2 regions of the Dechloromonas aquae genome follow, and region 1 is predicted to be linked to the other one. Evidence: predicted binding sites of a transcription regulator. Region 1 holds the regulator's gene; the other holds the start of a gene.
What was found. The regulator FNR, encoded in region 1, switches genes on or off when oxygen is low (the NO sensors DNR and NnrR bind a similar motif). The targets are predictions, from matches to a motif close to TTGANCTAGNTCAA.

Region 1 (14,566 bases):
GCTGGTGCGAACGGGTGTCGCAACTCGATATCGACATGCTTTGTCCGCAGCACGGGTCGATCTATCGCGGTGCCGACGTGCAGCGCTTCATTAACTGGTTCGATGAATTGCAAGTCGGAATTATCCAGTACTAAAAGCATTTTTGTCGATTTGACGGCTGTCAAGGCGTGACCGCAAGGGTCACGCCGACAATCAGGGAAAGATTTCCGCAGCCGTGAGTAACACGATGACCACCATACGTAACCTGATGACCGACGATCATCGTCGGTGCGACGATTTTTTTGCCGATGCCGAGCAGGCTGTCGGTAAAGGCAATCTGGAGGCCGCCCGAGCCGCTTTTGCGCACTTCCGCCAAGCTACGCTGGCGCATTTCGACAGTGAGGAAAAGACGCTTTTTCCGACATTCGAGGCCAAAACCGGGATGAGCATGGGGCCTACCCAGGTGATGCGGATGGAGCATGCCCAGATGCGAACCCTGTTTGATGATGCCGATGCTGCGCTGGTTTCCGGCGATAGCGACGAGTATCTGGGGGTGGCCGAAACCTTGCTGATCATGATGCAGCAGCACAATATGAAAGAGGAAAACATCCTTTATCCGATGTGCGATCAGCATCTTGCGGACGAGTTGCCGGAGTTGTTGCCGCGCCTCGAAAGCGAACTGGCCGGGGAGTGAGCATGAGCCATCCCAAGACGCCGCACGTGGTCGATGCCCGCTATCTGGAGCCGCCGGAGCCCTTTGTCCAGACCATGGAGATGCTCGACCGGCTGGCGGTTGGTGAGCGGATGCTGCTGCTGCTGTTCCGTGAGCCGCACCCCCTGTACAAGGTCCTGCGCCAGAATGGGCATACCTACGAAACCGAATTGCTGCCTGACGGTACTTTCGAAATCCTGATCACTCGCTGAGCGGAGGCGGACTCGATGCAGGCCCTGCTGTCGTTCGAGAATGCTCCGCCGTTTGCTGCCCCTCTCAGGTTTTTCATCACGGCGCCGCTGCTGGCGGCACTGGCCGGCCTGATTCTGGTCTGGCAGGGGGGCGACCTATTGTCGTCGCGCTGGCATCCCGGATTGCTGGCAGCCACGCACTTGCTGACCGTCGGTTTCATGCTGATGGTGATGCTTGGGGCGCTGATCCAGATTCTGCCGGTGGTTGCCGGTGCCAATCTGCGCCAGCCTTTGCAGCTGGCGCGTGGCCTGCATCCGCTGCTGTTGCTCGGTGCGCTGATGCTGGCGGCAGGATTGCTGTTCGGCAGGCCAGGCTGGTTGCAATTGGCGGCAGCCCTGTTGCTGTCGGCTGGTGGCTGGTTTATCCATTCTGCCGTGCAGGCTTTGTGGCGGGTACCCCTTACCAGCCCTACCATCGCCGGCCTGAAGCTGGCTTTGCCAGCGTTGGCGCTCAGCTTGCTGCTGGGGGGCGGGTTGGCCCTGACCTTGGCCGGTGGCTGGGCCTGGCCAGTTTCGGGGGTGACTGACCTGCATGCGGGCTGGGCTCTCGGCGCCTGGGCCACCGTCCTGCTCGCCGCCGTTGCCTATGTCGTGGTCCCGATGTTTCAGTTAACGCCGGGCTATCCGGCGCGAGCCGGCTGGCTGTTTCCCTGGGCAATGTGTGGCGTCGTGCTGTTTTGGTCGCTGGCCGAGATTTTCCGGTTCGCTGCGGCCGGTTTGCTGGCTCGCCAGCTGGCTGCCGGCCTGGGGCTGGCCTTTGCCGTTCAGACCTTGTATCTGCAGGGGCAGCGGCGGCGGGCGCGGCCCGACGCGATTTATCGTTTCTGGCAAGGAGGGCTGCTTTGCGCGGTTTTTGCGCTATTGCTGCTGTTGACCGTGAATGCCTTGCCCGAGGCGTTTGCCTGGGCTGGCTGGCCGGTGCTGATCGGGGTCTTGCTGCTGCCCGGTGCCTTTGTCGCCTTTATTTCCGGAATGCTATACAAGATCGTCCCTTTTCTGGCCTGGATGCATTTGCAAAATGCCGGACAGGGCAAGGTTTCGGCTCCCAGCATGGGTAAGCTGTTGCCTGAACGCGATGCTCTCTTGCAATCACGCTTGTATTTCACGGCAATGCTGCTCTTGCTGCTGGCAGTGTTTTTCCCCGACTGGCTGGCACGGCCGGCTGGTCTGAGTTTTGCAGCAGCCATGCTGTGGCTGGCGAGGAATTTGTGGTTGGCCTTGCGGCGTTATCGGGCGCACCAGCGGCTATTGTCGGGTATCGCGGAGGAGGGGGCGTGAGCTATCTGTTGTTGAAGCATCTGCATGTCAGTTGTGTGGTGCTCAGTGGCATCGGCTTCTTGCTGCGGGGGCTGTGGATGCTGCGGGGGTCGCCGTTGCTCGGTCATCGCCTGACACGCATATTGCCGCATCTGATCGATAGTTCATTACTGGGCAGCGCGTTGCTTCTGGCGTGGTTGAGCGGTCAATATCCGTTCATGCTCGACTGGCTGACTGGCAAGTTTTTTGGTTTGCTCGCTTACATCGTCCTTGGGGCGCTGGCCCTCAAGCGTGCGCCCACCTTGCGTGGGCGTGCACTCTGCCTGGTGCTGGCGGTGGTGGCTTATGGCTACATCGTCAGCGTTGCCATGACCCGCAATCCGTGGCCCTGGGCTTGAGCGGCAAGCTTCCGCCCCTGTTCGGGTCAGTGTTGCGGGTGCATCAGGCTCTTGAGTCCGGCAACATTGAGAATGCGGATGTGTTTCTGCTGGACTGCGATATGGCCCTCTTCCTGGAAACGGGAAAAGGCGCGTGAAACGGTTTCCAGTTTGAGACCCAGGTAACTGCCGATTTCCTCGCGGGTCATCCGCAGGTAGAACTCGGAGGGAGAAAAGCCGCGCGCGGTGAAGCGCTGTGACAGGTTGAGCAGGAAGGCGGCCAGGCGCTCTTCGGCGCGCATTGTTCCGAGCAGCATCATTACACCATGGTCACGGACGATTTCGCGGCTCATTACCTTGTGGAAATGGTGTTGCAGGGTATGAATCTCGCGCGACAGGGACTCCAGGCGCGAGAAGGGGATCGCGCAGACCTCGCTGTCTTCGAGGGCGATCGCGTTGCAGGTGTGGTGTTCAGTGCTGATTCCGTCAAGTCCGAGCAATTCGCCGGCCATCTGGAAGCCCGTCACCTGGTCCCGGCCGTCGGAGAGCAGGACGCCGGTTTTGAAAAAGCCGCTGCGGATCGCGTAGATTGCATCAAAGGTTTCGCTGGCGCGGTAGAGGTGGTCGCCACGCTTGACCCGGCGGCGGGTCGAGACCAGATCGTCGAGGCGTGCCATTTCCTCAGGCGAGAGCCCAAGCGGCAGGCAGAGCTCACGCAAGTTGCAGTTGGAACAGGCCGTTTTGATGACCGCGAGGGATACTTCTTCGTTCAGTTTGTGCTGACCCATACGCAACCTGCAATCGATTGATCCATGTCAACCGTTAAAATCGACCTTCCGAACATAATGCCGCAAAAAGCGAGGCGCCTAGCTCAATGAATTTTGCCACTGAAAATCTGGTTTTTGATCCTGAAATCATCCGTCGTTTCGACGTCAATGGACCGCGTTACACATCCTACCCCACCGCGGATCGTTTCGTCGAGGCATTCGACTCCGATGCCGCCAAATTGTGGCTGAGCAAACGCAACATCGGCGGTATCAGCCGTCCCTTGTCGCTGTATTTCCATATTCCTTTCTGCAACACCATTTGCTACTACTGTGCCTGCAACAAGATCATTACCAAGGATCACGGGCGCAGTGCCAAGTATCTGAAGTACCTGGGGCGCGAACTGGCCTTGCAGAGCGCGGCGCTCGAAGGCACCGACGGCGAACACGAGGTCATCCAGCTGCACTGGGGCGGTGGTACGCCGACCTTCCTGTCGCACGACGAGATGCGCCAGTTGATGGGCGAGACGCGCAAGCATTTCAAGTTGCTTGAAGGCGGCGAGTTCTCGATTGAAGTCGACCCGCGCAAGGTTGATACGGCAACCGTGGCGCTGCTTGGTGAACTCGGCTTCAACCGGATGAGCGTCGGTGTCCAGGATTTCGACGAACGTGTTCAGGCGGCGGTCAACCGCATCCAGAGCGAGGAAGAAACCGCCAACGTGATCCAAGCGGCCCGCGCCAATGGCTTCAAGTCGATTTCGGTGGACCTGATCTACGGCCTGCCGCATCAGACCGTGATGGGCTTCAACCGCACGCTCGAGCGTGTGCTGGCGATGGACCCGGACCGTCTGTCGATTTACAACTATGCGCACTTGCCCAGCCTGTTCAAGCCGCAGCGCCGGATTGCCGAAGACGATTTGCCGTCGGCCGACAGCAAGCTGCAGATTCTGGCGCTGGCAATCCGCAAGCTGACCGAAGCTGGTTACGTCTTCATCGGCATGGACCACTTCGCCAAGCCTGACGACGAGCTCGCCGTGGCGCAGCGGCAAGGACGCCTGCACCGCAATTTCCAGGGCTATTCGACCTATGCCGACTGCGACATGCTGTCGTTCGGGATTTCGTCGATCAGCAAGGTCGGACCGACCTACAGCCAGAACGTCAAGACGCTCGACGAGTACTACGACCGCCTCGACTCGGGGATGCTGCCGGTGTTTCGCGGGATCGAACTGACCGCCGACGACATCCTGCGCCGTTCGATCATCCAGGCGCTGATGTGCCATTTCGAACTGTCGATCGAGAGCATCGAGAGCGCGCATCTGATCGACTTCCACAAATATTTTGCCGCCGAGCTGGAAGATTTGCGCGAACTGGAGCGTGGCGGCCTGGTCAAGATCGACCGCGAATGGATCACCGTGCTGCCGCCGGGACGCATGCTGGTCCGTGTGATTTCGATGGCGTTCGATCGCTACTTGCGTGCTGATCGTCAGCGTACTCGTTACTCGAAGGTGATCTGACCGATTGTTGTTGGGGGGCAGGGAGGAAAAGGGGGGCTGCGGGGGCAGTCCCCCTTTTTTCTTTTGGCCGGCAAGGCTTTTTCGCGGGAGTCGAGGAAGCCGGTAAAATGCCGGCTTTTGCCGGGGCAGCCGCCTGCGGCCAGCCGGATCAATCGCATGCTCAGAATTACCGAAGTCAAACTCCCCCTCGATCACCCGCAGGAAGCGCTGCTGGCAGCCATCTGTGCCCGTCTGGAGGTGCCGGCGGCTGCGGTGCTCGGCTACACTATCTTTCGGCGCGGCTACGATGCCCGCCGTAAAAGCCAGATTTCGCTGATCTACACGCTGGACGTGACCCTGGCTGAGGAAGCGGCGGTGCTCGCCCGCTTTGCCGGCGACAAGCAGGTGCAGCCGGCGCCGGATACCCGCTATCAGTATGTCGCGCAGGCGCCGGCAGGGCTGAACGAGCGGCCGGTGGTGATCGGGATGGGGCCGTGCGGCTTCATGGCCGGCTTGTTGCTGGCGCAGATGGGGTTCCGCCCGATCATCCTCGAGCGCGGCAAGGCCGTCCGCGAGCGGACCAAGGATACCTGGGGGCTGTGGCGCAAGCACAAGCTCAACCCGGAATCCAACGTTCAGTTCGGCGAGGGCGGCGCTGGCACCTTCTCCGACGGCAAGCTCTACAGCCAGATCAAGGACCCGAATTTCTACGGCCGCAAGGTGCTGGAGGAGTTCGTCCAGGCCGGGGCGCCGGAAGAAATCATCTACGTCAGCAAGCCGCACATCGGCACCTTCCGGCTGGTCAAGATGGTCGAAAACATCCGTGCCAAAATCACCGAGTTGGGCGGTGAAATCCGCTTCGAAAGCAAGGTCGACCGTATCGTGCGCGAAGACGGACAGGTGGTGGCGGTCGAACTCGCTGGCGGCGAGCGGATCGCTACCCGGCATGTGGTGCTGGCAGTCGGCCACAGCGCCCGCGATACCTTCCAGATGGTGCACGCGCAGGGAATTTACGTCGAAGCCAAGCCGTTTTCGATCGGTTTCCGCGTCGAGCATCCGCAAACCTTGATTGACAAGGCGCGCTTCGGTTCCAGCGCCGGGCATCCGATTCTCGGCGCCGCCGATTACAAGCTGGTGCACCATTGCGCCAACGGGCGGGCAGCCTACAGTTTCTGCATGTGTCCGGGTGGCCAGGTGGTGGCCGCGACCTCCGAGCCGGGGCGGGTAGTGACCAATGGCATGAGCCAGTATTCGCGTGCCGAGCGCAATGCCAACGCGGCGCTGGTGGTCGAGGTCAAACCGGAGGACTTCCCCGGCGATTACCGTAGCAATCCGCTGGCCGGGATCGACTTTCAGCGGCAGTGGGAATCGGCTGCCTTCGTTGCCGGCGGCGAAAATTACGACGCGCCGGCGCAAAAGGTGGGCGATTTTCTTGCCGGCCGGCCGTCGACCGTGTTGGGCAGCGTCGAGCCTTCGTACCAGCCCGGGGTCCGGATGACCGACCTCGCCAGCTGCGTGCCGCCCTTCGTGATCGAGGCGCTGCGTGAGGCGATTCCGGCCTTCGACCGCCAGATCAAGGGCTTTGCGATGGCCGATGCGGTGCTGACCGGGGTCGAGACGCGTACTTCGTCGCCGGTGCGGATCAAGCGCGGCGCCGATTTCCAGAGCATCAACACTCGCGGTCTGTTCCCGGCCGGCGAAGGCGCCGGTTACGCGGGCGGTATCCTGTCGGCCGGGGTCGATGGGATCAAAGTAGCGGAAGCGGTGGCCTTGTCGATGCTGGCGGGAGCCAGCTAGGTTTTTGTCTTGCTTTTAGTGGTTTTGCTGAATTCTGCTTGATGTTAGTCAACGGATAGTCGGTAGTTCCGCGTAGCATCTAGGTCTTTCGTACTAGATTGCTTCGGCAAACATGGATAAGGACCAGGAAATTCTCGCGGTCAGCCGCATGGTTTTCGAACTGACGCGGATTGGCGACGATGATCTGGACCGCATGCTTGATCGCTTGTGCGAACTGTTGCCCGCCTTGCCCGGCATCCGGGTGCGCGATCAAGCCGTGCTGTTGCTGCGCAACCGGCGCGGAGTCCTCACCCAGGTAGCCCAGCACGGGCTGGCGCCCGCGTGGTTGCAGCCCTTGCAATCGGCCGGTGAGGTCGGGGGCGAGGTGCGCATCACGACGCCGGCGACGCATACGCCGCCGCTGCATTTCAACGATGTTGCTGCCGAAGCGCCCTGTTTTGCCTTGCCGCTGGCCGCGGCCGGCTGGTTGCTGTTGTTCATCGATCCAGAATGGCGGCCGGATGCGGTTGAGTGTGAGTTCATGAACGATCTCGCCCAGTCGGTGGCGGTGATCGTTACCCGCAGTATTGTCAATGAAACCCTGCGTGTTCGTGAAATTGAACTGGAGCAGGCACGGACTGATGCCATCCGCCGTTTGGGTGCGGCTTCCGAGTATCGCGACAATGAAACCGGGATGCACGTGATGCGGATGACCCATTTCGCCACCAGCATTGCCAAAGCGATGGGGCTGCCCGAAGCGCAGCGCGAACTGCTGGCGATCTGTGCGCCGATGCACGATGTCGGCAAGATCGGAATTCCCGATGCCATTCTGCTCAAGCCCGGGCGTTTGTCGGCCGAGGAATTCGAGGTGATGAAGACGCATGCCGAAATCGGCAGCCGCCTGCTGACCGGTGACGATGCCTTGATTCAGGCTGCGCGTGAAATTGCGGTCAGTCACCACGAGCGCTGGGATGGCCAGGGCTACCCGCAGGGCCTGACGGGTGACGAAATTCCACTGCTGGCGCGGATTTGCGCGGTTTCCGATGTTTTCGATGCATTGACTTCAATCCGGCCGTACAAGGAAGCATGGCCACTCGATGAAGCAATTGCCTGGATTCGTGCCGGCTCGGGAACGCATTTCGATCCGGCGGTGGTCTGCGCTTTTGAGCTTGCCCTGCCTGAAATCCTGCGGATTCGGCAGTTGTATCGCGACGACATCATCGATCCCAATCAGATCCTCAGTCTGCCGCCGCTGCCGTCGCGCGCAGACAACTGGGTGCAGTGGGATGACAGTCTCAGCGTCGGGATCGACGTGATCGATGAGCACCACCGCTACCTGTTTGACCTGACCAACGATTTGTTCGAAGTGGTCTCGCACAAGCGAGGCGCGCGCGAAGTCGCGCGGGTTTTGAAGGCGCTCGACCATTACGTGCAGGTGCATTTCCGCGCCGAGGAACGGATGATGACCCACTGGGGTTACGGCGGTCTGGCGCAGCAAGAGCAACAGCATGCCGAATTTGAGAGTCGCCTGCGCGGCTTTTATGAAGCGCTGCATGACAACCCGCTGACGGCGCAGTTCGACGTGCTGCACTACTTGCGCAACTGGCTGCTGGCGCACATCGTGCACGAAGATGCCAAGCTGCGTCTGCTGGTACAGCCGGCCTGAGCGCCGGCCGGCGCAGCGGGTATTCGCTGGATATTGCAGGCATCGGATGGGCTGCCGGAACTTGCCGGAGCGCGACGGTGACTGCCCGGCTCAGGCGAACTGGCCGGCGACCCAGCCCGACGACCAGGCCCACTGGAAGTTGTAGCCGCCCAGCCAGCCGGTGACGTCGACCACTTCGCCGACAAAATACAGGCCGGGCACCTGCTTGGCTTCCATGGTTTTTGACGACAGCGCGTCGGTCGCCACCCCGCCCAGGGTGACTTCTGCCTTGGCAAAGCCGAGGGTGCCGGCCGGCATCAACTCCCAGCCCTGCAAGGCGCACGCCGCCTGTTCAAGGTCGCGCTTGCCGAGTTCGCTGAGCGGGCGTTTGAGCCAGCGTTCTCCGCCGAGCAAGGCGCACCATTCGTGCGCGAAGCGGCGGGGCAGTTGCTGCGCCAACAGGTTCGGCAGCAGCATCCGGCTCTGCCAGTGCTCGGCCAGCCAGGCGGCGGCGTCAATGCCGGGCAGCAGGTCAATCTGCAGCGGGGCCTTCTTGCCGGCCTGATACTCCTGCATCTGCCAGTAACTGGAAATCTGCAGGATCGCCGGGCCGGACAGGCCACGGTGGGTGATCAGCACATTTTCGCGGAAACGCGCCGTGCCGAACTCGGCAATGGCATCCAGCGTGGCACCGGCCAGCGGCTTGATCGGCTCCAGAACTTCCGGCGCCAGCGCCAGCGGCACCAGTGCCGGCTTGGGCGGGATCACCGCCAGCCCGAATTGTTCGGCGAGGCGGTAGCCGAAAGGGGTGGCGCCGATCTTGGGGATCGCCAGACCACCGGTCGCAACCACCAGCGACGTTGCCGAAAAGTGGCCTTTTTCGCTGTCGACCGTGAATCGCGCTCCATTTTGGCCGGCGTCCGTGAGTTGGCGGATTTCACCGACCGCGCAGGGCATTGCCCAGCGCACCCCGACCGCATCGCAGGCGTCCTTCAGCATGTCGACGATATCGGCGGCCGATTCGTCGCAAAACAACTGGCCGTGTTCGCGCTCGTGGTAGGGAATGCCGCGTTTTTCCAGCATCGCGATGAAATCCCACTGGCTGAAACGGGCCAGCGCCGAGCGGCAGAAATGCGGGTTTTGCGACAAATAATTGTCGGCGCTGACGCTGCGGTTGGTGAAGTTGCAGCGGCCGCCGCCGGAAATGCGGATGCGCTCGCCCAGCTTTTCGGCGTGGTCGAGCAAGAGCACGCGGCGGCCACGGGCGCCGGCCTGGGTCGCGCACATCATGCCGGCGGCGCCGGCACCTATCACGATGACGTCGAAATGCATGGGAAGGGAGCGAAGAAAGGGGCGCCGATTCTACCACCCGCCCGCATCATGCCGGGTTTGCCGGAGTATTCCGTCCTGATCCGGGGGGCGCAGCCAAGCCGCTGAGCGCACGAATATTTCGCCCATCGGCAACGCTGCGGGCTGCTACTCGGCGACAGGGACAACCGGCGGCCGGGCAGACCTGGCGCCAAGCAGCTTCGCTTGATGTCGGCAGGGTGGGGGGATCAACTGCGATCACTCGATTCCCGGTCGACGCCGGCGGTTGCTCTTCGGTACACTGCGGCCTTTGTCATTACGGTCGTCGCTCATGCCCGATTCCGGCTATCTCGCGCTGTTCCTGGTTGGTCTGCTTGGCGGCACTCATTGCGTCGGCATGTGCGGCGGGATTGTCGGCGCCTTGAGCATGGGGGCTCCCGGCAGCGGGCGCTGGTCCTTGCACCTGGCCTACAACGGTGGACGGATCGCCTCGTATGCGCTGGCCGGCACCCTGGCCGGAGCGCTCGGCGCCGCCAGCCTGGGCTTCGACGGCGTCGCGCCGGTGCGGCTGACCCTCTACCTGCTGGCCAACCTGATGCTGATTGCGCTCGGCCTCTACCTGCTCGGCGCGACGCGGGCGCTGGCGCTGACCGAGCGTGCCGGCCAGCTGTTGTGGCAACGCCTGCAACCGCTGACCCGGCGCTTCCTGCCGGCGCGCAGCGTCGCCCAGGCCTTTCCGCTCGGCCTGCTGTGGGGCTGGTTGCCCTGCGGCCTGGTCTATAGCGCGCTGGCGACAGCCCTGACCGCCGGCTCGCCCGGGCGTGGGGCGGCGCTGATGCTGGCTTTCGGCCTTGGCACCCTGCCCAATCTGCTGCTCGCCGGGATCGTCCTCGCCCGGCTGAACGAATTCGTCCGCCGCCCGGTCGTACGCCTGTTGTCTGGCGCACTGGTGCTCGGTTTTGGCCTGTATGGCCTGCTCGGCTGGTTCCGCCTGCTGGCTCTTGAAGGAAAATGAAACGATGAAACTACTGCTCGCTGTCGATGGTTCCGATTGTTCGCTGCGTGCGCTTGAGCATGTGATCGGACTGGCGGCGCAGTGGCGGACGCCGCCGGAAGTGCACCTGTTGCACGTGCATCCGCCGATTCCGCTTGGCCGCGTGCAGGTGCATGTCGGCAAGGAAACGCTGGCAGCGCATTACCGCGAGGAAGGCGAAGCGGTGCTGGCGGTAGCGCAGCAGCGGCTGGCGCAGGCCGGGCTGGCCTATATCCCGCATCTGCATGTCGGCTTGCCGGCCGAGGTCATTGCGCATCAGGCCGAACTGCTGGCGGTCGATCAAGTGGTGATCGGTTCGCACGGGCGGGGCGCACTCGCCGGACTGCTGCTCGGCTCGGTGGCGCAAAAGCTCGCGCATCTGCTGAAAACGCCGCTGTTGCTGGTCAAATGAGCGCTACGTCGCAGGAAGCCGCTGCGGGCAACGAACAGGTCGTCGAATTCGCCATCGGCGGCATGACTTGTGCCGCCTGTTCGACGCGCCTGGAAAAGGTGCTCAACCGCCAGCCGGGGATGCAGGCCAACGTCAATCTCGCCGCCGAACGGGCGCGCGTGCGCCTGGCGGCCGGGGTCGAGGCGGCGGCGGTGGTCGCCGCCGTGGCCAAGGCCGGCTTCAGCGCGACGCCGGTCGACGCCGGCACCCGCGAGCGCGAAAAGGCCGCCAAACAGGCGGCTTATGCGCAGGAATTGCGCCAGTTCTGGATCGCCGCCGCGCTGACCCTGCCGCTGGTGCTGCAAATGCTGTGGATGTTCCCGGCCGACGGGCATGGCCACGCCGAACTGCCGCGCTGGCTGCAGCTGGCGCTGGCGACACCGGTGCAGTTCTGGATCGGCTGGCGTTTTTACGACGGGGCCTGGAAGGCGCTGCGCGGTGGCGGCGCCAACATGGACGTGCTGGTCGCGCTGGGGACGACCATGGCCTGGCTGCTGTCGGCGGTGGTGACCCTGTTCGGGCTCGACGAGCATGTCTATTTCGAAGGCGGGGCGGCGGTGATCACCCTGGTCCTGCTCGGCAAGCTGCTCGAAGCGCGGGCCAAGGCGCGCACCTCGGAAGCCATTGAGGCGCTGATCCGGCTGCAGCCGAAGACTGCCCGCGTCCGCCGCGAGCAGGACGGCGCGGTGGTCTGGCGGGAACTGCCGGTCGAGGCGCTGATGCCTGGCGATGTGTTTCTGGTCCGTCCCGGCGAAGCGGTGCCGGTCGATGGTGAGGTGGTCGACGGGGCGTCGAGCGTCAATGAAGCGATGCTCACCGGCGAGAGCATGCCGGTCGGCAAGGCGCCCGGCGACCGGGTTTTTGCCGCGACCCATAACGGCGAAGGGGCGTTGACCTGTCGCGCTACCGGCGTCGGCGAGCAGACGCTGCTGGCCGGAATCATCCGTCTGGTGGGTGAAGCGCAGGGCTCGAAAGCGCCGGTGCAGCGGCTGGCCGACCAGATTTCCGGGATTTTCGTGCCGGTGGTGTGCTCGCTGGCGCTGGCCACCTTCGTCGGCTGGTGGCTGGCCGGCGCCGGTTTTGCGACGGCGCTGGTCAATGCCGTCGCGGTGCTGGTGATTGCCTGTCCCTGCGCGCTCGGGCTGGCAACGCCGACCGCGATCATGGTCGGTACCGGCCAGGGGGCGCGCGCCGGGGTGCTGGTACGCAACGCCGAGGCGCTGGAGCGGGCGGAAAAAATCAAGGTACTGGCACTCGACAAGACCGGCACGCTGACCTGCGGCGAGCCGCAGTTGACCGACCTGCTGCCGCGCGCCGAATCCTCCGATGCTGTGCTGGCGCTGGCGGCGGCACTGGAGCAGTCGTCCGAACACCCGCTGGCGCGGGCAATTTTGCACCATTTCACGGTCGACCGTAAAAATCCGCAATTTTTACCAGTGCGCGACTTCCGGGCACTGCCCGGCCACGGCGTCGAGGCGCGGGTGACGACGCCGAGCGGCGAACGCCAGCTGCGCCTCGGTTCGCCGGTCTGGCTGGGGCTGGCCGACGATCCTGAGGTCAAGCGCCTGCAGCAGATGGGCAAGACGGTGGTGGTGCTGGCCGAGTGGCCGGGGGCGCAATCCGTCGCCGAATCTGCCACCGAGTCTGCCGCGCTGCAGGCCGCTGCCAATCAAGTGGAAGCCAATCCAGCGGCAGCCGGGCCGACGGTGCTTGGCGTGCTGGCGATTGCCGATGCCTTGCGTCCGACCTCGCGGGCGGCGGTGGCGCGGTTGCGGGCACAGGGGATCCGGGTGGTGATGCTGACCGGCGACCAGGCGCTGACGGCGGCGGCGATTGCCGCCGAGGCCGGGGTCGATGAATTCCGTGCCGGCATCCTGCCCGGTGACAAAGCCTCTGCCATCGGCGAACTGCGCGCTGCCGCCCAGGCGATGGACGCCAAGGCGCTGGTGGCGATGGTTGGCGACGGGATCAACGATGCGCCGGCGCTGGCCGCTGCCGATGTCGGCTTCGCGATGGGCGCCGGCTCCGATGCGGCGGTCGAGGCCGCCGACCTGACGCTGATCCGCAGCGACCTGCACGGTCTGGCCGACGCCATCGACCTGTCGCGGGCGACGCTGGGCAAGATCCGCCAGAACCTGTTCTTCGCCTTCATTTACAACGTGCTCGGCATTCCCGCCGCCGCCTTCGGCCTGCTCAACCCGGTGATCGCCGGCGCGGCGATGGCGGCAAGTTCGGTGTCGGTGGTCAGCAATTCGCTGCTGCTCAAGCGCTGGCGCGCCGGGCGTTAAAAATTCACTTTTTCAGGAGTCGACCGTGGGAAGTACGCAAACAAGTACCGAAATCAAGATCGGCGGCATGAGCTGCCAGGGCTGCGTCAAGAATATCGGCGGCGTGCTTGCCGCCTTGCCCGGGGTGGCCAGCGCCGAAGTATCGCTGGAACAGAACGCCGCGCAGGTCAGCTTCGACCCGCAGCAGATCAGCCGCGCTGACTTGCTGGCGGCGATTGAAGACGCCGGTTTTGATGCCGAATAACGTGCCGAGAGCCCTGCATGACTCAAGCCTCTAATACGAACGGCGCACCGCCGCGCCTGACCCAGCTGTCGCACGGCGGCGGTTGCGGTTGCAAGATCGCACCCGCCGTGCTGCGCCAGATTCTCGCTGCCTCCGGCGTGGCTGGCATCGTCCCGCCGCAACTGCTGGTCGGCACCGAGACCAGCGACGACGCAGCGGTTTACCAGATCAACGAAACCCAGGCGATTGTCGCGACCACTGATTTCTTCATGCCGATTGTCGACGACCCCTACGACTTTGGCCGCATCGCCGCGACCAACGCCATTTCCGACGTTTATGCGATGGGCGGCACGCCGCTGTTCGCCCTGGCACTGGTCGGCATGCCGGTCAATGTGCTGCCGCTGGAGACCATCGGCCGCATCCTGGCCGGCGGCGAAAGCGTGTGCAAGGCGGCCGGGATTCCGATTGCCGGCGGCCACACCATCGACTCGGTCGAGCCGATTTACGGCCTGGTCGCCATCGGCCTGGTCGATCCGCGCCACCTCAAGCGCAATTCCGGCGCCCGTCCCGGCGACAAGCTGATTCTCGGCAAGCCGCTCGGCGTCGGCGTGTACAGCGCGGCACTGAAGAAGGAGCAATTGCATTCGGGCGATTACGCCGCGATGGTCGATGCCACAACCCGGCTCAATACGCCGGGGCAGTTGCTTGCCTGTCTCGACGGCGTGCATGCGCTGACCGACGTGACCGGCTTCGGCCTGCTCGGGCATCTGCTCGAAATCGCACGCGGCAGTGGCCTGCGCGCCCGCCTCAATCTGGCCGACATTCCGCTGTTGCCGCGCGCCCGCGAGTTTGCGGCGGCGGGTTACATCACCGGTGCTTCCGGCCGCAACTGGGCCAGCTACGGCGCAGAAGTCAGTCTGGCCGCCAGTGTCGGCGACCTCGACCGCGCCCTGCTCACCGACCCGCAAACTTCGGGCGGCTTGCTCGTTGCCTGCGCCCCGGATACCGT
Region 2 (14,566 bases), 1.2 Mb from region 1:
CTGGCACCAGAACAAGCGCCAGCAAGCCGGCGAGGAGGGAAAAAATGGATTTCATGCGACTCCGGAATTACTGGGCGGCCACGCGCGGACCGGCGTAAGCACGCTGCGACACGCGCTTGGCCTTTTTCGCAGACAGCGATTTCTTCGCCTTCTTGGCCTTGACGCTTTTGCCGGCCTTGGCCTTGTGCATCTTGACGGCCTTGACGCCGTGCTTGTGACGCGGCGCGGCTTCGGCGACGAAAGAGGTGGAAACGAGGGCAAAGGCAGCCAGCAGGCTGATCAGCTTTTTCATGGTGTGTATTTTCCTGTTTTTTTGCGGGAAGGGGGCGCTACCGGACGCTGCGCCAAGGCAGCCGGCGGCGCCAGATCGGCCAGACCACCGACGAATTGACGCCACTCGCCGGGCGCCAGTCCGGCCAGGTCGAGCCGGCCAATCGCCGCCCGAACCAGGCGCAGCGTAGGATAGCCGATGGCCGCCGTCATCTTCCTGACCTGCCGGTTCTTGCCCTCGCTGATGCGGATTTCCAGCCAGCTGGTCGGAATTGCCGCCCGGTAGCGGATCGGCGGATCGCGCTCCCACAGCCCTGCGGGCGCGTCGATCAGCCGCACCTTGGCGGGTTTGGCAACGTAGTCGGACAAGGCGATCCCGGCGCGCAGCCGGTCGAGCGCCGCTTCGTCGGGAATACCCTCGACCTGCGCCCAGTAGGTTTTTTCCAGCTTGTGCTTGGGCTCGGCGATGCGCGCCTGCAACTGGCCGTCGTCGGTCAGCAGCAGCAGTCCTTCGCTGTCGGCATCGAGGCGGCCGGCGACATACACCCCCTTGAGCGGGATGAACTCGGCCAGCGCCCGCCACTTCCCCTCGGGGGTGAATTGGCTGAGCACGCCATAAGGCTTGTTGAAAACGACGATCCGGGCCACGAAATACCAGCGAGGCAGAAAAAAACGGATTGTGCGCCAGCCGCCGCGCCGGCGTCGAGCGGGTTTTTGCCCTTTTTCACGGTCGACCGTGAAAATCAGGGAAAACCCGCAAGTCGACCAGGCGGGCAGCCAGGAGGCCAGGCGGCGGCTCAGTGATAAAAGGCGTAGCCGATCAAGATTGCACCGACCAGCCCGACCGCGTCGGCGATCAGGCCGCCGGCCACCGCGTAGCGGGTTTGCGTGATGCCGACGCTGCCGAAATACACCGCCAGCACATAGAAGGTGGTTTCGGTCGAGCCCTGGATGATCGCCGCCAGCCGCCCGGCGAAGGAATCGACGCCGTAGGTGGTCATTACATCGACCATCAAGCCGCGCGCGCCGCTGCCCGACAGGGTTTTCATCAGCCCGACCGGCAGCGCCGGGACAAAATCGGTATTCAGCCCCAGCCCGCGCACGCCCCAGGCGATGCCCTCGACCAGCCAGCCCATGCCGCCGCTGGCGCGGAACAGCGCAATCGCCGCCAGCATCGCGACCAGGTAAGGCACGATCTGGATCGCGACATTGAAGCCATCCTTGGCGCCCTCGACAAAGCTGGCGTACACATCGACGCCGCGCCAGGCGGCGACGCCGACAAAGAGCCCGATGATCGCCAGCACCGTGCCGCTGCCCAGCGCCCCCATCGCCCGCGCCATTTCTTCCGGCGGCAAGCCGCCCAGCCACAGGTACAGCCCGGCGAGCAGCGCGGCAAAACCGGCAAAGAAGACCAGTACCGGCCGGCACAACAGGTTGATGCGCTGCCAGCGGGCGACCGCGATCAGCCCGGCGGTAAACGAGACAAAGGTCGCCAGCAGGGTCGGCAGAAAGATGTCGGCGGCGTTGAAGCCGACCAGCCCCTGCTTGAGCGCCAGGCTCTGGCGGATCGCGATCACCGAGGTCGGGATCAGGGTGATCCCGGCGGTATTGAGGACCAGGAACATCAGCATCGGGTCGCTCGCCACCGTCTTCTGCGGGTTGATCTCCTGCAGTTCGCGCATCGCCTTCAGCCCCAGCGGCGTCGCCGCGTTGTCGAGGCCGAGCAGGTTGGCCGAAAAATTCATCGCGATGCTGCCGCTGGCCGGGTGCCCCGGCGGAATCGCCGGAAAGATGCAGCGGAAAAACGGCGCCAGCAGCCGCGCCAGCGCCTCGATCAGGCCGCCGCGCTCGCCCACCTTCATCACCCCCAGCCACAGGCTCATCAGCCCGACCAGCCCGAGCGCGATGTCGAAACTGGTCTTGGCGCTGTCGAACAAAGCTGTCAGCAGCCGCGCAAAGACCTCGACATCGCCGTGCAGCGCCTGCCACGACGCCGCCGCGAAGGCGAACAAGACAAAAGCAATCCAGATCCGGTTGAGCACGCTGTACGGGGCGGCGGCAGGCCGCGCAAAAGGCAAAGGCACAGTTTACGTGAAGACATTGAGCTGCCATAGCCAACACCCCAGAAACCAGCGAGCTCATTGGCATAAAATGCCGTGGTTATTTGTTCCAACACCAAAAACCGGGAGGGATTGCATGTCTTTACATCGCCATTACGCGTTATTTTTTTCCGCAGCGAGTTTGCTATTTGCCGGCTGCGTTCCACAATCGGGCATGCCGGTCAAACCCACTGAGCAGGTTGAAAGCCCCGCTCAAATCCCGACCTCTGCCGAAACCGTAAAAGCCTCACCAATCGGCAGCAGGCCGTCCGGCAAACTCTCCTGCAAGGCGATCAACGGCACATTGGTTTCTCTACGCGCAGAAATCGAGCGCCTTGAGGAATTGGATGCCGAAGCCCGCCAGAAGATGGCAACCCAAGCCTCTACCGGCTCCCTCTTCCTCTCGGCACTGAATCCGGCGAATTTCGGCAACTCCCCATTCGCCAAACAACTGAGTCTGCAACCTTCCCCCCGGCTGATCGCGGCAGACCTGGAGCGACTCGAACTGGAGCAACTGGCGCAGGAACAAAAATGCAAACTTTCGCCTGACGCCACCCTCCCCCCTTCCTTGAACAAACTCAGTTGTCCGAAAATCCACGCCGAATGGAAGTCATTGACTGACAACCACCTGCAAAACAACCGCGAACTCGACAAGTACAAAAAAATGGCAGACGAAAGCAAAAAGTTCGGGATGGTTGCAGGCTCGGCCGGTCTCCTGGCCGGCGCCACCCCGCTGGCTGCCGCCGGGCACCTGGCAGGAAAAATGGAGGTAGGCCCCCAAAGTTATGAAATGGCACGCCTGACCCAGTCCGCCGTCAGCAAATACTCGGGAGAAGATCTCAAGGCCGCCGCCGCCAGCAAGAAATGTCGAATCAGCGACCCTCAGGACCTGGCCAAGCAAACCACCTTCAGCCCACTGATCCGCTCGTGCCGGCTACTGCAGATCGAACTCAGCAATGCCCAGACAGCTGAAGAAGCAACACACTTGACCACAGGCCAAAAAGTAGCCGGCATACTTGCCATATACACCGCTAGCGGGGTCATCGGCGGGAGCCGGGCCCATGAGGACTATAAAAAACAGCGCATCGCAATTGAAAAACAGATGGCCGAGCAGCGCTGTGAGCAATACGTGAAGCGGCTAACGGATGCGGAGCAAATCCATTAAGGGGAGCACCCCGGACAAGCCGTAGCAGGCCAGGTCGCTCTCGGCGGCCTGCGGCCACTGCAGCAGCAGCGGCTGCGCGGCGGCGTCGAGCCAGCCGGCCAGTTCGCGCATCGCCGGCAGCGCCAGCGCGGTGCAGCCGGCGGTCGGCACGCCCGGCGCCTCCCACACGTGCAAAAAAATGCACGAACCGCGCCCGGGCTGCGGCGGCTGGTTGTAGGCGACGACCGCGCCGAGCTCGTAACGCCCATCGGCCCGCCGCATTTCTTCGGCCGAACCCCAGTCGACCGTGACAGCGGCACGATCCACCACCTGGTTGTAATGCGCCGACATGGCATCATCGACGCACTGCAAACCCGGATGCGCCGCCAGATACGGCAGCCGCGCCGCCCGCGCCAGCTCGCTGTCGGCAGCGGCATAACCAAACAAGGCCGTCACCGGAAACAGCCCGACCGGCGCCCGACCGTCGCCTTCGATTTTGTGTGGAGCGGCTTGCGGTGCGGTTGCGGTTGCGGTTGCGGACAGGGCTAAGTCTGGTGCGCCTGCGAGTGCACTTCCCGGGACATTCTCCGGCGCGGTGTTGAGCGCACCGGCCGGCATGCCGACCATCCCCCAGGCCAAGCCGTTGCGCCCCAGCATCACCGGCCACGCCTCGCCCACCGGTTGCCAGCCGGCCGCATCGCGTTCAAACCGCTGCAAATGCCCGCTCGTCGCCTGCCAATCGGCAGCGAGACAGAGCAGCAACTGGCGGCAGGAGGCCAGCGCCGTCGCCAGCGTATCGGCAACAGCGCTGGCCGCTTCGGGCACGGCACCCACAGGAGACAGCACCGGCCAAGCAGCAGGCGCGGCAGAACAAGTTGAGGATTCGGACACGATCAAGGCGAAAAAGGATCAAAAAACACCGGGAACACCGGCAGAGCAAGCATTTTCGCCGATTTTCACGGTCGACCGTGGAAATGGCGAAAAACGGCGCAATGGACTGAGGCCAGCGTAAAACGTCCGCCAAAGACTGGGAGAACAATTGGCAAATCAACGCCGCCAAAGCCACCGCCCCAACCCGGCAATCAACGGCCAAAGATCAGCAAAAACCGGGTAAGCGGGTTGCGCCCGCAGAGCGCACAAAAGACCCGCCCCCGCCGCTGTCGTAAAAATGCCGCAAGCGGCCGATTTTTGCCGGCGGATACGGTCGACCGTGAAAAAGATCAAAAACCACGCCATGCCGTCCGGCTAGAATAAGACCTTTGTCCTAGCCCGCATTCGCGCCCTCGCCGCGCCCCAAGGAGCCCGCCGCATGCCGATGTTTGTTGATACCTCGCCGCCCGGCGAATGCATTTTCTGCCGCCTGATTGCCGGCGAAATCCCCGCCGCCAAGGTCTATGAAGACGAACTGACGCTGGCCTTCATGGACATCGGCCAGGTCAACCCCGGCCACGTGCTGGTCGCCGTCAAACGCCACGCCGCCACCCTGCTCGACCTGACGCCGGCAGAAGCCGGCGCCGCAATGCAAACCGCGCAGCGCATCGCGCAAGCCCTCAAAGCCAGCTTCGACCCGCCCGGCATCACCCTGCTGCAAGCCAACGGCAAGGAAGGCGACCAAACCGTCTTCCACTTCCACCTGCACGTCGTCCCCCGCCACGGCAACGACGGCATCGCCCTCTCCTGGCCGAGAAAAGACCCGCCGAGGGAGGTGCTGGAGGAGTATGCGGGGAGGTTGCGGGGGAGTTTGGTGGGGTGAGAGTGCGTTTTCGTCCAGAGGAATAAGGCAGGAATTGTCTGCTACCGGCCAGAAGCAGTCCTTCACGAAAATCGCCTAAGGAAGCCATTGGAACCTTCAGGCAGTATGCTAAAGACCTGCTTTTAGACGCACTACTTTCTGGGGGCTGCCCACTGTTCTTGGCCCTGTTCTTGAGCTTGTTGACCAAGAGAGTTTCGCAATGAACACTACGTTCTACCTTGATGAAAGCGGCCACAGCGGCGATATGGTGAATAGTGGCGATAACTTCGACTTCAACAGCCAACCATACTTTGTGTTGGCGGCGGTTGGATTGAGCGACGAAGCTGCACATGCTACGCATGTGGCCAAACTGCGCACCTTGCACAGAATCCCTAAAGGAGGGGCGTGTAAGAATTTTTGTGTAAACGGTCATTTGGCAGGAGACTGCCACGCCCCAAGGAGCGATGATGGCCGTAGCAAAGAAAGCAGTACCCAAAGAGTTGCTGGACAGCCTGCTGGCTGACTATCGAAAACCGGAAGACCTGATTGGCGAGAACGGCTTGCTCAAGCAGCTCACCAAGTTGCTGGTCGAGAAAGCGTTGGAGGCGGAGATGGCCGACCATCTCGGCCACGGCAAGAATGAGCCGGTGGAGAATCCGGCGGGCAATACGCGTAACGGAAAGAGCCGTAAGACGCTCAAAGGGGAATTCGGCGAACTACCGATAGAAATTCCCCGCGACCGCCACGGCACCTTCGAGCCGCAGCTGATTCCCAAGCACCAGACCCGCTGGACGGGCTTCGACGACAAGATTCTGTCACTGTACGCCCGGGGCATGACGGTCCGCGAAATCCAGTCGCACCTGGAAGAGATGTATGGCGCCGAGGTCTCGCCTACACTGATTTCATTAATCACCGATGCCGTGGTTGATGAGGCCAAAGCCTGGCAGTCACGGCCTCTGGACAGCATCTACCCCATCGTTTATCTGGACTGCATCCACGTCAAAGTCAGGGATGGCAGCGTACGGGTCAAAGCCGTCTATCTGGCGATTGGACTCAACTTGGCCGGTGAGAAGGAAGTGCTGGGGCTGTGGATTGCCCAGACGGAAGGCGCCAAGTTCTGGTTGCAAGTCGTCACAGAACTCAAAAACCGGGGGGTGCAGGATATCTTCATTGCCTGCGTCGATGGCCTGAAGGGCTTTCCAGAGGCCATTGAAGCCGTTTATCCCCACGCCGCCGTTCAACTGTGCGTCGTCCATATGGTTCGGCATAGCCTGAACTACGTCTCATGGAAAATGCGCAAGGCGGTGGCCGCTGACCTCCGGCGGATTTACACCAGCGCTACTGCTGACGAAGCGGAGCAAATGCTCGGCGAATTCGAAGACAAATGGGACGATGCCTACCTGCCCATTAGCCAGTCCTGGCGCCGCAATTGGCCGCGAATCATCCCGTTCTTCGACTACCCGCCGGAAATACGTAAAGTCATCTACACGACCAATGCGATTGAGTCGGTGAACATGAGCCTGCGCAAAATCACCAAGAACCGAGGCTCGTTTCCTAGCGATGAGGCACTGATGAAATTGTTCTACCTGGCACTGCGCAACATCAGCCAGAAATGGACACTGCCTATTCGGGATTGGAAGGCAGCATTGACCCGATTTACTATCCAGTTCGAAGACCGGATGAACAACCTGTAACTCAAACCCCGTTTACACAAAATTCCAGACACGCCCGAACCACATGGATGATGCAGAAAAATTAGCTAACCACATCGAAACACTCGCTAAGCAAGGGAAGCTCGTACTGGCTAGTGCCAAACTCCCTGATGAATATTTCTACAGTTCGCTATCTCTTTGTGTCATCGATTCCGTTTTTTCGATCGGTGTGCGCTACCAACAGGTTCAAGCGGTAGTCAATCGCTACTGCGATTACTACAACCTGAACCAGGATCGAAGGACCCCCCCTCCAGTTGCCGAGCAAGAACGACGACTGGAAAGTCTTGTTATGCGAATCAACCAACTAGGCGTACAGGCTTTTGCTGAACAGGTCGTCAAGAACCGGCAACGAACATCAACAAGGAATGGGATTCTGAAAGCTGAAGCAGTCAAATTTTTCGCCGAATCGTTGATTAAGAATGGTATCCAGACATTTCAGGATGCGATTGAAGCGACTCGAGATCCACAAAAGGAAAGGGGCATCCGGAAGGCTATCAAATCCATTCCTGGCCAGCGCTCGGGAATTTCCCTGCAATATTTCTCTATGCTTGCTGGCTCCGATGATTTCATTAAGCCAGACCGCATGATTCTCCGCTTTGTGCAGCCTGTACTTGGCAGATCTGTAGCCCTAGATGAAGCACAAGCCCTGCTTGCAGCAACCGTTCGCTTTCTTAATAACAGCTATCCCACGCTGACGCCACGTCTTCTTGATTACATTCTTTGGAATTATCAACGAGGAGCAAAAGAGGCCAAGCCCTGCTCGCCGAACTAACGCATACCATTCCGCACAACCCCATATGCATACCCCCGCGTGTAAGCCACGTCGGCAATAACCCTTCGTTACAGTCTGGTATGCCCTGCAAGAACAAAAGGGACCAGGGTCAGTTTTTTCCCAAAACCACGGTCGACCGTAATTTCGAGCAAAAAATCCATCTGATCACCGCCCCCAAAAAAACAAAAGCCCAGGCATCCGCCCGGGCTTTTGCTTTCCTTCCCCCGCCACCCACCTTCCCGGCGGGCAGCCATGGGGGTACGCGACCTCGCCTTACGCCGCCGCCTTCTTGCACTCCTTGACGCAAGCGGCGCAGGAATCGGCGCAGGCTTTGCATTCGGCGTGGTGGTCGGCGTGTTTGCGGCATTCTTTTTCGCAGTTGGCGCAGATTTCGCCGGCAACCTTGGCCAGGGCGGGGACGTAGCGGGAGTCCTGGCCGGCGAGTTTCATCAGCGCGGTGCAGGAGGCGAGGAGTTCGTTGACCGACTGGGCGCAGGCGGCCATTTCCTTGTCGCCGTTGCCGAGCAGGTAGAGGCAGTGGGCAAGGCAGGCTTCGCCGGTTTTGAGGCAGTCGGCGGTGGCGGCGATCAGTGCGGCGTTGCGTTGGGCACCGCCGTGGTCGTGGTGCTCATGGTGGTGATGGTCGTGCTGACCGGCAGCGAAGGCGCTGGCGGAGAGCGCGCCGGCAACGGCGGCGGCAGCAGTTTTGAGAACTTCGCGACGTTCCATGGGGGCTTCCTTGCTTTCCTTGTTTGTTGGTGGATGCAACACCGGGCAGCCAGGCGATTGACTCATCACCCGGCGCCGGCAATCAATGGCTGGTACCTTCGGACTTGGTGATCTTGTTCCAGATGTTGTACTTGCCGACCGGCTTTTTCATCGGCAGGCGCTTGACTTCCTTGAGCGTGACGGCGTCGTAGATGATCAGCGCGCCGTCCATTTCCCACAGGCTGGCGAGGACGTACTTGCCGTCGCGGGTGAATTCGACGTGAGCGAAGGTCTTGCCCGGCTCGGGCTTGAGTTCGGCGACGACTTCCAGGCTTTGCTTGTCGATCACCTGCATGGTGTCCTTGAATTCGCGGCTCATCATCGAGTCGGTCCAGGCGTAGCGGCTGAGCTCGTGGCTGCGCATGAAGAAGCCGGGGCCACGGGTCTTGATCTGCTTGATCGTTTTCCAGGTCGCCATGTCGATGATGCTGATGATCCCCTCGTTGAGATTGGGGGTCGCCATCACCGTGCGTTCCTGACCCTGCGCGTCCTTCCACTTCCAGCTGATGCCGGAGCCGAGGTGGGGCATGCCGGGCAGTTCGAGGTCGGCGATCTTCTTGCGCGCGTCAAGATTGATCACCTGGCCGCTGACCACGCTCTTGGCGTCGTTGCGCGAGGCGCCCATCACCTCGTCGTAGTTCTGGGTGAAATAGAAGTCGTCGAGGTAATCCTCGGTCTGGCTGCGCTGCGGGTTGAGGAAGCCAGGGACAAAAGCGCCTTCGCGGTACTTGAAGTCGTGGATGATGCCGGCGGGGATTTCCGGCGCTTGCGGGTTGTACGAGATTTCCCAGATTTCCTTGACGTCCTTGAGCGCGGCGACAAAGCTCTGGCGCGGGCTGGCGTCATAGACGGCGGAAACCCGCGAAGTGGTTTTGCCGTCCTTGTCGGCGACCGGGATGGACTTCACGAAATTGAGGTCGGCATCGAGGATGACCAGGCTGTGCGGCAGGTAGTTGGCAACCGCGACAAACTTGCCGTCACCGGAGACGGCGGCGTTGCGGGTGTTGATCCCGGCGCGGACTTCGCTGATCACCTTGAGGTTCCACAGGTCGTACTTGGTGACCCAGCCGTCGCGCGAGGCGAAATAGACGTAGCGGCCATCCGGCGTGAACTTCGGCCCGCCGTGCAGCGCAAAGCGCGAGGGGAAGCGGTGGATGCGTTCCAGCTTGTCGCCGTCGAGCACCGAAACATGATGGTCGCCGGATTCGACGACGACGAAGAGGTTGAGCGGGTCGGCCTTGAATACCGGCCGGTCGGGCAGGGGCTGCGCTTCATGCACGATGCGCGAGGCGGTGATTTCCTTCTCGCCCCACACCGGCAGCGGCTTGACCGGGGTGTAGATGTAGTCGACCAGGGCCTTGACCTCGGCCGCCGAAAGCTGGTCACCAAAAGCCGGCATTTGCGTGGCCGGGCGGCTTTCGCGGATGACCTTTTCGGCTTCGGCCTTGCGCAGGCGGGCCAGGTTGTCCGGCAGCAGCGCCGGGCCGATGCCGCCCAACCGCGCCTCGCCGTGACAGGAAGCGCAGTGTTCCTTGTAGGCAACAGGTGCAGCCGGCGCATCGGCGGCCTGGGCCAGTTCGCTCAGCGCCAGCAGCGAACACAGCGCGAAGCCGGCGGGGATCATGATCTTGGTGATTTCCTTGAGGTTCATGCCGCGATCTCCTCGTCGCTCAGGTAGCAGCCGGGGTCTTCCGCCCACGGGTTGCCGGTCAGTTGTTGGGCGCGCACGCGGGTATTGCCGTTGCAGCGCGCGAGGTGGGCACAACCGGCACAACGCCCTTCGACCGCGCGCGGGTGCTGCTTGAGGCCGGCCAGCAGCGGGTCCGAGAGGTCGCTCCAGATTTGCGAAAACGGCCGCTCGCGAACATTGCCGAGGGTGTGGTGCCACCACATGGTGTCGGGGTGCACATTGCCCAGGTTGTCGATATTGGCGACATTGACCCCGGAAGCATTGCCGCCCCACTGCACCAGCTTGGCGGCGATGTGTTCGGCGCTGGCCGGGAAGCGGCGGCGCACCCAGTGCAGGAAATAGGCGCCGTCGGCGTCGTTGTTGCCGGTGGTGAATTCCTTGTGCAGGCCGCGCTGCTGGTAGTCGAGGCAGGTGTCGAAGAGGAGGTCCATCGCCCAGCGCGTCAGCTGGTGCTGCGCGTCGTCCTTGCGGTTCTTGTTGCCGCGCCCGGCGTAGTTGAGGTGCGAGAAGTAGAAGCGGTCGATGCCCTCATCCTCGATCAGTTTGAGCAGACCGGGCAGGTCCTGCGCGTTGTCCTGCGTCATCGTGTAACGGACGCCGATCTTGAGGTCGAGGTCGCGGCAGAGGCGGATGCCGTGCAGCGACTTTTCGAAGGCGCCGTCAAGGCGGCGGAATTTGTCGTGGGTGGCGCCCAGCCCGTCGAGCGAGACGCCGACGTAGTTGAAATCGCATTCGGCAATGCGCTCGATGTTGCTTTCGTCGATCAGCGTGCCATTGGATGAGAGCGCGACGTAAAAGCCCTGCGCCTTGGCCCGCTGGGCGATCTCGAAAATATCCGGGCGCAGCAGCGGCTCGCCGCCGGAAAGGATCAGCACCGGCACGCGGAAAGCCTTGAGGTCGTCCATCACCGTCGCCACTTCGGCAAAATTCAGCTCGCCGGCAAACTCGGTATCGGCAGAAATCGAATAACAGTGCTTGCAGGTCAGGTTGCAGCGGCGGATCAGGTTCCAGATCACGACCGGACCGGGGGGATTGCGGCGCGGCCCGACCGGGGTCGGGGCGTTGATTTCCTGCATGAATTGCGAAATGCGGAACATGGGTTTCCTTGCGCGGGTGCGGCAAATTGGGCGTCGGCGTATTCAATGGCAGAGCGGCCCTGGCGACATTGATGCGAGTCAAGCTTGGCCGCTGCCAACGCAGTCACCGCCACGGTCGACGGGAAAAAAGGCGATTTTTCCGGGTCGACCGTGGCCACAGCGGGTCAACCGCAATCCCGCCCGGACGTTACGCAACAGCACCTTCCGGTATACTCCCGCGATGACCCCAAGCCATATCAATTCAAACAGCATGGCCACGACCATGCCACAAAACCCCGACCAGACCCTGCCGCCCCACTGGGCCGGCGAAGTCGGCAGCCGGCTCGAAGCCGGCGAAAGCGTGCAAGCCTGGCTCGAAACCGACCTCGATGCGCGCCTGTATTTTGCCCCCGGCCTGATCGTGCTGACCGAGCGCCGCCTGCTGGCGCGCGCCGGCGGCGAACTGGAATGGAAAAGCTGGCCGCTGGCCGCCGGGCAGCGCCTGGAACACCACGACCATGCCGGCGTCGGCCTGCTCGAACTGGTCAATGAGCAAGGCCGGGTCGCCACCTGGCGCTACACGCTGGCACGCAACCTGGCGGCGCTGCGGGTAATCGCCGAATTCGACCTGCACCGCGACAGCCAGGTTTCCGGCCAGCCGGTGCAGCGCCCGGACGACAGCAACTGCCCCAAATGCAAGGCGCCGATTCCGCCCGGCGAAGACGAATGCCCGATCTGCAACCGCGAATCGACGGTCGCACCGTCAACCTGGACGCTGTTCCGCCTGTGGCGCTTTGCCCGCCCCTACCGCTGGCAGCTGTTCATGGGCTTCATCCTGACCCTGGCCTCGACCGCCGCGCAGCTGGTGCCGCCCTACCTGACCATGCCGCTGATGGACAATGTGCTGATCCCCTTCCAGAACGGCCAGCCGATTGACTGGGAACTGGTCAGCCTGTATCTCGGCGGCCTGCTCGCTGCGGCCATCGTCGCCTGGGGGCTGGGCTGGATTCGTACCTACATCCTGGCGCTGGTCTCGGAACGGATCGGGCGCGACCTGCGTACCCAAACCTACGAACACCTGCTCGGCCTGTCGCTGGAGTACTTCGGCGGCAAGCGGACCGGCGACTTGATGGCGCGGATCGGCGCCGAAACCGACCGGATCAACGTCTTCCTGTCGCTCGATCTGCTCAATTTCGCGACCGACGTGCTGATGATCACGATGACGGCGGTGATCCTGTTCACCATCAATCCGTGGCTGGCGCTGGTCACCCTGCTGCCGCTGCCGATCATCGGCTGGCTGATCCACACCGTGCGCGAAAAACTGCGCACCGGTTTCGAGAAGATCGACCGGGTCTGGGCCGAAGTCACCAACGTGCTTGCCGACACCATCCCCGGCATTCGCGTGGTCAAGGCCTTTGCCCAGGAAAAGCGCGAGGCCGACCGCTTCCGCAACGCCAACGAGCACAACCTGGCGATGAACGACAAGCTGAACAAGACCTGGTCGGTGTTCACCCCGACGGTGACGCTGCTCACCGAGGTCGGCCTGCTGGTGGTCTGGATTTTCGGCATCTGGCAGATCGCCCGGGGCGATTCGACGGTCGGCGTGCTCACCGCCTTTCTCGCCTACATCGGCCGCTTCTACACCCGTCTCGACTCGATGAGCCGCATCGTTTCGGCCACCCAGCGCGCCGCCTCCAGCACCAAGCGCATCTTCGACATTCTCGACCACGTATCGAGCGTGCCGGAGCCGGCCAAGCCGGTGCATCTGGAGAAGGTCACCGGCCTGATCGAATTGAAGAAAGCCGGCTTCCGCTATGGCACCCGCGCCGTGACCAAGGATGTCGATCTGGTGATCCAGCCGGGCGAGATGATCGGTCTGGTCGGCCACTCCGGCTCGGGCAAATCGACGCTGGTCAACCTGATCTGCCGCTTCTACGACGTTTCCGAGGGCCAGGTGCTGATCGACGGCGTCGATGTGCGCTCGGTGCCGGTCGCCGAATTCCGCAGCCACATCGGTCTGGTGCTGCAGGAGCCCTTCCTGTTCTTCGGCACGATTGCCGAAAACATCGCCTACGGCAAACCCCACGCCAGCCGTGCCGAAATCATTGCCGCCGCCCGCGCCGCGCATGCCCACGAGTTCATCCTGCGCCTGCCGCACGGTTACGACTCGCTGGTCGGCGAACGCGGCCAGGGCCTCTCCGGCGGCGAGCGCCAGCGCATCTCGATTGCCCGCGCGCTGCTGATCGACCCACGCATCCTGATCCTCGACGAGGCGACGTCTGCGGTCGACACCGAAACCGAGAAGGAAATCCAGCGCGCCCTCGACAACCTGGTCAAGGGCCGCACCACGATTGCCATCGCCCACCGCCTGAGCACGCTGCGCAAGGCCGACCGGCTGGTGGTGATGGATCGCGGCAAGATCGTCGAGATCGGCAACCACGACCAGCTGATGGCGGCCGAAGGGCATTACCACAAGCTGTACATGGCCCAGGCCCGCAACGTCGACACCGAAGACCCGGAGCCGGCAGCACCCAACCTGCCCAAGACCGTTGCCACTTCCGCCTGAGTCACTGACCGAGTATTCCGCATGTCCACAGCTTCCTTCCAACTTGAACGCGACGCCTACGGTCGACTGGTCCTGACCGGCGAAAACGGCGAGCGCCACGAAGGCGTCACCCCGGTGCGCGCCTTTCCGATTGCCGCGCCGGACGAAGGCATTTCGCTGATCAGCGCTGAAGGCCACGAAGTGGCCTGGGCCGACCGCGTGGCCGACCTGCCGCCGGCGGCCCGCGCCCTGGTCGAGGACGAACTAGCCAGCCGCGAATTCGTCCCCGAGATCGACAAGATCATCGCCGTTTCCAGCTTTGCCTGCCCCAGCACCTGGCAGGTGAGTACCAGCCGGGGCGCCTGTGAACTGCTGCTCAAGGGCGAGGAAGACATCCGCCGGCTGTCGCGCACGCAATTGCTGATCGCCGACAGCCACGGCATCCAGTTCCTGGTGCGCGACCTGACCCAGCTCGACCGGCACAGCCGCAAGCTGCTCGACCGCTTCCTGTAAGGCGCCGCCCTGTAACCGCCTGTGGCGAAACGGTGACATTTTTTGCCAGCGGTCAGCCCGGTGGCGAACAAATGCGTTGATAATCGTGAATTCGTCGCAGTGCCCTAGACACTTACCAAGCTGCTAGCATGAAGAACGCAAACATCATCATCAGGGAAACCTTTTCGCTGCCCGGCCCGAACATCTGGACCATCTACCCGGTTCTGGAAGCCTGGATCGACATCGGCGAGCTGGAAGACTACCCG

Region 2: nirJ (heme d1 biosynthesis radical SAM protein NirJ) is a predicted target of FNR. The motif match lies at 11,353-11,366, and genes of this name have one in related genera.

What each region holds. Positions count from the first base shown of each region.
Region 1 covers NZ_CP144212.1:1,446,062-1,460,627, forward strand. The annotation lists gene VX159_RS06565 (MBL fold metallo-hydrolase) at 1-134, shown strand, start outside; gene VX159_RS06570 (hemerythrin domain-containing protein) at 227-673, shown strand; gene VX159_RS06575 (DUF2249 domain-containing protein) at 676-903, shown strand; gene VX159_RS06580 (hypothetical protein) at 919-2,220, shown strand; gene VX159_RS06585 (SirB2 family protein) at 2,217-2,597, shown strand; gene fnr (fumarate/nitrate reduction transcriptional regulator Fnr) at 2,624-3,364, opposite strand; gene hemN (oxygen-independent coproporphyrinogen III oxidase) at 3,451-4,854, shown strand; gene VX159_RS06600 (NAD(P)/FAD-dependent oxidoreductase) at 5,011-6,630, shown strand; gene VX159_RS06605 (bacteriohemerythrin) at 6,743-8,275, shown strand; gene VX159_RS06610 (NAD(P)/FAD-dependent oxidoreductase) at 8,366-9,586, opposite strand; gene VX159_RS06615 (sulfite exporter TauE/SafE family protein) at 9,894-10,577, shown strand; gene VX159_RS06620 (universal stress protein) at 10,582-11,007, shown strand; gene VX159_RS06625 (heavy metal translocating P-type ATPase) at 11,004-13,334, shown strand; gene VX159_RS06630 (heavy-metal-associated domain-containing protein) at 13,360-13,578, shown strand; gene selD (selenide, water dikinase SelD) at 13,596-14,566, shown strand, end outside.
Region 2 covers NZ_CP144212.1:2,690,660-2,705,225, forward strand. The annotation lists gene VX159_RS12210 (DUF192 domain-containing protein) at 1-55, opposite strand, end outside; gene VX159_RS12215 (hypothetical protein) at 68-292, opposite strand; gene VX159_RS12220 (pseudouridine synthase) at 289-918, opposite strand; gene VX159_RS12225 (nucleoside recognition domain-containing protein) at 1,068-2,312, opposite strand; gene VX159_RS12230 (hypothetical protein) at 2,467-3,534, shown strand; gene VX159_RS12235 (L,D-transpeptidase) at 3,508-4,359, opposite strand; gene VX159_RS12240 (HIT family protein) at 4,823-5,266, shown strand; gene VX159_RS12245 (DUF3800 domain-containing protein) at 5,466-5,768, shown strand; gene VX159_RS12250 (IS256 family transposase) at 5,713-6,939, shown strand; gene VX159_RS12255 (hypothetical protein) at 6,983-7,729, shown strand; gene VX159_RS12260 (four-helix bundle copper-binding protein) at 8,003-8,458, opposite strand; gene VX159_RS12265 (cytochrome D1 domain-containing protein) at 8,541-10,148, opposite strand; gene nirJ (heme d1 biosynthesis radical SAM protein NirJ) at 10,145-11,284, opposite strand; gene VX159_RS12275 (ABC transporter transmembrane domain-containing protein) at 11,547-13,829, shown strand; gene VX159_RS12280 (DUF1854 domain-containing protein) at 13,851-14,321, shown strand; gene cphA (cyanophycin synthetase) at 14,450-14,566, shown strand, end outside.